Arthrobacter sp. ERGS1:01: one gene and its partner. The main gene of each other region encodes a partner of the protein of the gene in region 2 in a complex. Links are inferred from orthologs where the notes say so. Each region holds a gene or a part of one and is shown on either strand. Other genes may lie near its edges.

Region 1 (3,015 bases), 3.2 Mb from region 2 along the record:
TCCATTTGGGCGCGAGGATGGTGGAAACCGGGATCGGTTGCGTGGTGGGAGCCGGCGTGGCCGTCGGAGTTGGTGTTGGGCTTGGCATTGGGGCCACGGTGGGCACAGGATCGGCGGTTGACCCCGGCGACGACGTGACCGTTGGTTCCGCGGTTGGCTCCGCCGTGGTGGCGGGCGAGCTGGCAGTAGGTGTCGGCGTGGCGACGGCGACGGCGCCGTCGTCGGCCAAGGCAGGCGTCAGGCCCAAACCGGCCAGCGCCATCCCCAAGGCCACGGACGCCGCAAGCAGGCGTTTTTTCACGTATTCCCCCAAATTAAGTTTTCAGTGATGTCTGCCACAAATATAGGGGCGGCGGGGGCGAACCGGCAATCCAAATGCGGGAGAATACAAAGATCCCCGCACTCCATGGAGTGCGGGGATCTTGTGTTGGCTCCTCTGACTGGACTTGAACCAGTAACCCTTCGATTAACAGTCGAATGCTCTGCCAATTGAGCTACAGAGGATCGCGCAGGAATAACAATAACAAAGGCTGGCCCAGTTGCGAAATCGAGGCCGCGCGGATGCCCGTTTCAGTCCCCGCGGAGCGCCCGCCGGGCGGTTTCCAGCTCCATGAGCTCCCGCTGGAGCATCTGGTAGCCCTCCGGATCCACGGCCGGGTCCATGCGTTGCAGGGCTCCGAGGCGCTCCTGCTTGAGGCGGGTGATTTGCATCTCAAAGAGCCGGCGGAGGATATCGCGGCAGTACCTGTTGAGGGTTTCCTCCTTCGTGGCCGGCAACGGGCTCAACGCCAACTCGGCCACCAGGGAGCCCAGGACGGCCGGAACGTTCTCCCGGACGGCCTCCAGCCACTGCGAGGACGCCACCAGCGACTCCCCCGCCGCGGCAATGCCCGCCTGGACGGCCTTGTAGGCGGGAATCACGAACTCGGTGGCGCCAAAGTGCTGCCAGTTGCCCGCCGTCAGGAGACCGGGGTGCTGCAAGACCACCTCAAGCGCCTCCCGTTCCATGCGGCCCTGCGGATCCCGCGGGTCCGGCCGTGAAAAGTCGGGCTCCGCTGCTTGTGCGGTTCCGCCGGGTTCGACGCCGGCCGCGGCACCGTGGGTGCCGTCGTCGTAGCCCGGGGCGCGGGACGACGCGGCCGCGCCCGATACCGCGTTCTGCGGAGTCCCCTGCGGACCGCTGCTGCGATGGCCGTTGCTGTGCTGAGCGCTGCCATGCTGGCCGGCCTGCGGCGGGTGCTGCGCGCGCTTCTCGGCGCCCTTGACGGCCCGCAGCACCTCATTGGGATCGGCGATGCCCAGCCAGCCGGCCAGTTCCTGGCTGTAGCCCATCCGGGTGGAGCCGTCGCGGATGGCCGCCACCACGGGGGCCGAGGCGCGCAGGCCGCTGACCCGGCCCTCCACCGTGCTCAAATCAAACTTCGCGAGGGTCGAGCGGATGGCAAATTCAAAGAGGGGGCGGCGTGAGCGGATCAGCGAGTGCACGGCCTCGTCGCCGCGGCGCTGGCGCAGTTCGCAGGGATCGGCTCCGGAGGGTTCCACGGCCACGAACGTCTGCGCCACGAACCGCTGGTCCTCGTCGAACGCCTTCAGCGCGGCCTTCTGGCCGGCGGCGTCGCCGTCGAACGTGAACACCACCTCCCCGCCGGTGCCGTCGTCGGAGAGCAGCCGGCGGGCCACCTTGATGTGGTCGGCGCCAAAAGCCGTGCCGCAGGTGGCGACGGCGGTGTCCACCCCGGCCAGGTGGCAGGCCATGACGTCCGTGTAGCCCTCCACCACCACGAGCTGGCGCTTGGAGGCAATGTTCCGCTTGGCCAGGTCGATGCCGTAGAGGACCTGGGACTTCTTATAAAGCTGCGTCTCCGGGGTGTTGAGGTATTTGGGGCCCTGGTCGTCGTCGAACAGCTTGCGGGCACCAAAGCCCACCGTGTCACCGGCGATGTCCCGGATGGGCCACATGAGCCGGCCGCGGAAACGGTCGTAGATGCCGCGCTGGCCCTCGGAGAACATGCCCGTCAGCTTCAGTTCCTCCTGGGTGAAGCCCTTGCCGCTGAGGTGCTTGAGCAGTGCGTCCCAGCCCTGCGGGGCGAAGCCGACGCCGAAGTGGTCGGCCGCGCTGCGCTCGAAACCGCGTTCGGCCAGGAACTGGCGGGCGGTTGCGGCCGCCGGGGTCAGCAGCTGGGCGCGGTAGAACTCGCCGGCGATCTTGTGGGCGTCCAGCAGCCTCTGGCGACGCCCCACGTCCTCGCGGCGGGGGCCGGAGCCGCCGTCCTCGTAATGCAGTTCAAAGCCGATGCGGCCCGCCAACTTTTCCACGGCCTCGGAGAACGGGATGTGGTCCATCTTTTGGATGAAGGAGATGACGTCGCCGCTCTCCTGGCAGCCAAAGCAGTGGAAATAGCCCATCTGCGGGCGCACGTGGAATGACGGGCTGCGCTCGTCGTGGAACGGGCACAGGCCCTTGAATGAGCCGATCCCGGCGGACTTGAGCGTGACATAGGAATCGACGACCTCCTTGAGGTCTGTGCGCGAACGCACTTCATCGATGTCTTCCCGCTTGATCAACCCAGCCACCCGGCCAGTTTACGTGAGTTTCCTGCGCGTCCCGCCCGGTTGCCTCCCACCTGTGGAGAAGCCGCGGTGTCCGGAATCACCACGCCTGCAGCCGCTGTTGCGGGGCCCGCGGGGATAGTCTTAAAAGGCCCCCAATGGCGCGGACTTCGGGTCCTCTTACGACCCCATCAAGCCATCAAATCCCCAGGGAGCCCCATGTTGTTGAATCAAGCCGGCCACAAATGTGTTGGATCAGACATCCTGCTGGCCCGGCACGGCAGCGCCATCGACTCAATGCGCCTTGACCGCGGCCGCGGCAGGGTCGTGGCAGTGTTGGCCGACGGCACCACCGATTCGGCCCCCAATCTGATCGATCCGGCCCTTGAGATGCCCGGCCGGTTCAGCGACCGGCACATCCTTGGAGTCATTGGCGCCGCAACTCTGGGTGTCACGGCCGTCATG
Region 2 (2,893 bases):
ACGCTGACCGGCAAAACGTCCGCGCATGTGGTGGTGGTTCCCGTGGCCATCACGGCCGCGACCACCGCCACCACGCCGGCACAGGAGGGGCTGCCCAATACGGGCGCCGGCGAACTCGCGCTGACGCTGACCCTTGGCCTGCTGGTCCTTGCGGCGGGTGCTGCACTGGTGATTCGGTCCAGGCGGAAGTACATGCCCAAGCGCGCATAGGCGCAGGTCACGATGCCGCAGGGGAGTAGTTCACAGTCATGGCATATGTCTGTGGATATCCCCTGCGGTATCTGCCTTTAACGCCACTGTCAACAGCCGGGTTGTGGAGGGTGTGAGATTAAAAACTCCTCTTCTTCCACAGGGCGGGGACAGTGTTTACGCAGGTCAGAGCGGGTTTCCATAAGCTTCTCCACAGTTATCCACATTCTTGTCCCCATCCTGTGCACAAGCCACGGCACTTAATCCACAAGTTATCCACAGATACGGTGGATAGTGGGGTTGGCAGTTGTCCACAGAGCGTCTAACGTTGCAAAGGATCCCCTCTGCGAACGGCAACAATGTCGTCATCCGCTGGTAGAACGGGAAGAGGCCCGCCAGGTGAAACCACGAGGTTTCAACGATGGCCGGGCCGGCAGGTAAGAAAGTGGGCACAAGACATGTCAGCTCCAGCCATGGATGCGGTTGGTTCATCACGAGAGCCGGACTTCGCCCGGACACCGCCGCAGGATTTGGTGGCGGAACAAAGTGTTCTTGGCGGCATGATGCTGTCCAAGGACGCCATTGCCGACGTCGTCGAGGTTTTGCGCGGCAATGACTTTTACCGGCCCTCCCACGAAAGCATTTACGAGGCCATCCTTGACCTCTATGGCCGCGGCGAACCGGCCGACGCCGTCACGGTGGCCGACGAACTGACCAAGCGCACCGAGATTGCCAAGGTTGGCGGCGCCGCCTACCTGCACCAGCTCATCCAGTCCGTTCCCACCGCGGCCAACGCCGGCTTCTACGCCGAAATCGTCGCCGAACGCGCCGTGCTGCGCCGCCTTGTCACGGCCGGTACCAAGATCGTCCAGATGGGTTACGCCCAGGACGGTGAGGTCGAGGACGTCGTCAACGCCGCGCAGGCGGAAATCTTTGCCGTGGCCGAGCGTCGCACCACCGAGGACTATGTGATCCTCAAGGACGTCATGGAATCCACCGTCGACGAAATTGAGGCCTCGGGCCACAAGGGCGAAGGCATGACCGGCGTGCCCACCGGCTTCTACGAATTTGATGAACTGACCAACGGCCTGCACCCGGGCCAGATGATCGTCATCGCCGCACGTCCGGCCGTCGGTAAAAGTACATTCGCACTTGACTGGGCGCGATCGGCCGCAATCGACCACAACATGGCCACGGTCGTGTTCTCCCTGGAAATGGGCCGGAACGAGCTGGCCATGCGCCTGCTCTCCGCCGAGGCCACCATCAGCCTGCAGGACCTGCGCAAGGGAACCGTCAAGGACGACCAGTGGTCCAAGATCGCCACGACCATGGGCAAGATGAACGACGCCCCGTTGTTCATTGACGATTCGCCCAACATGTCGCTGATGGAGATCCGGGCCAAGTGCCGGCGCCTGAAGCAGCAGCACGATCTCAAGCTGGTGATCCTTGACTATCTCCAGCTCATGTCCTCCGGCAAGAAGGTCGAATCCCGCCAGCAGGAAGTGTCCGAGTTCTCCCGCGCACTGAAGCTGCTGGCCAAGGAGCTACAGGTGCCCGTGGTGGCGCTGTCGCAGCTGAACCGTGGTTCCGAGCAGCGCACCGACAAGAAGCCCATGGTGTCGGACCTTCGTGAATCCGGTTCCATTGAGCAGGATGCCGACATGGTCATCCTGCTGCACCGTGAAGACATCTATGACAAGGAATCGGCGCGCGCCGGCGAGGCCGACGTGATCGTGGCCAAGCACCGTAACGGTCCCACGAAAACCCTTGTGGTCGCGTTCCAGGGCCACTATTCACGGTTTGCCAACATGGCCAACGACGGCGGGGGTGGCGGCGGGTACTAGCGCCGCACCGGTGGCCCCGCCGGGCAGGTCACCACGCCCGTCGGGAACGGGTGGCGTGGCCCGGAACCGCGCCTCGATGCGCTGGCCCGCGAAACAGCCGCCAATGATCAGCCCGGCTCCGGCGGCGCCCGCCCAGCCGAGGTGCTCCCCCGCAATCAGAACGCCGGCGAGCACGGCCCAGACCGGTTCGGTGCCCATGAGCAGGCTGGCGCGGGAGGCGGAGGTGCGCCGCACGGCCCAGAGCTGGATGAGGAACGCGAACACGCTGGCGGCCAGCCCCAGATACAGCACGCCCAACCATTCGGCGGGGCCAAAGGAGCGGGCCGCCGTCGCCATGGCCGCCGGGTTGACGGCGATTCCCGCTGCGGCGCACACCACGGCCTGGATCAGGGTGACGGTGATCGAACTGTAGGGCTTGTTTCGAGTCAGGGCGCCGAGCAGGGTGACGTGTCCGGCGCGGACGGCCGCAGCCGCAAGCATGAGCAGGTCGCCGGGATTGGGTGCCCGGAACCCGTCGGCGGAAACCAGCAGGGCCACGCCCACGACGCACACCACCGCCGCCACGAAGAAGCCCCGCGGCAGCCAGCGTCGCGAGGCCGCCGCATCGAGCAGCGGCGTGAAAATCACCGTCAGGGAAATGATCAGCCCGGCATTTCCGGCCCGGGTGGCCGCCACGCCAAACGTTTCCAGGAAGAGCACGGCCGCCTGTGTCAGCCCGAGCAGCGCACCGGTCCACAGCTCCGCGCGCCCCGGGAGCCGCCTGACCCGCCACGCCCACAACACGCCCAGGGCCGCCGACGCCACCAGGAACCGCCAACCCAGCACGGCCGGCACGGGTGCGGCAAGGGTCAGGTCCTTGG

The links.
Region 1: the proteins of dnaB (region 2) and dnaG are in contact, whole or in part, in a crystal structure (PDB 2R6A), measured with the Geobacillus stearothermophilus proteins. The link is inferred for Arthrobacter sp. ERGS1:01 from one-to-one orthologs. Residues at the interface, in WP_033016901.1 of Geobacillus stearothermophilus: Ser13, Glu15, Ala16, Gln18, Glu91, Leu92, Asp94, Ala95, Val96, Pro97, Thr98, Ala99, Ala100, Asn101, Tyr104, Tyr105, Ile108; in WP_049624496.1 of Geobacillus stearothermophilus: Lys456, Leu457, Leu458, Pro459, Ala460, Asn463, Ala464, Leu467, Leu535, Leu536, Ile537, Ala538, Gln544, Glu545, Asp548, Tyr549, His552.

Annotation. Positions count from the first base shown.
Region 1 is NZ_CP012479.1:689,344-692,358, reverse strand. The notes cover bases 73-2,995. They hold dnaG (DNA primase), read right to left. Parts: upstream 2,575-2,995; coding sequence 571-2,574; downstream 73-570. Other genes in these bases: AL755_RS06945 (hypothetical protein), read left to right, coding at 2,770-2,995; AL755_RS06965 (hypothetical protein), read right to left, coding at 73-301. Outside these bases: more of AL755_RS06965, read right to left, coding at 1-72; more of AL755_RS06945, read left to right, coding at 2,996-3,015. UniProt on the Escherichia coli protein: RNA polymerase that catalyzes the synthesis of short RNA molecules used as primers for DNA polymerase during DNA replication.
Region 2 is NZ_CP012479.1:3,902,492-3,905,384, reverse strand. The notes cover bases 40-2,840. They hold dnaB (replicative DNA helicase), read left to right. Parts: upstream 40-647; coding sequence 648-2,033; downstream 2,034-2,840. Other genes in these bases: AL755_RS21565 (DMT family transporter), read right to left, coding at 1,983-2,840; AL755_RS23560 (glycosyl hydrolase family 95 catalytic domain-containing protein), read left to right, coding at 40-210. Outside these bases: more of AL755_RS23560, read left to right, coding at 1-39; more of AL755_RS21565, read right to left, coding at 2,841-2,893. UniProt on the Escherichia coli protein: The main replicative DNA helicase, it participates in initiation and elongation during chromosome replication. Travels ahead of the DNA replisome, separating dsDNA into templates for DNA synthesis.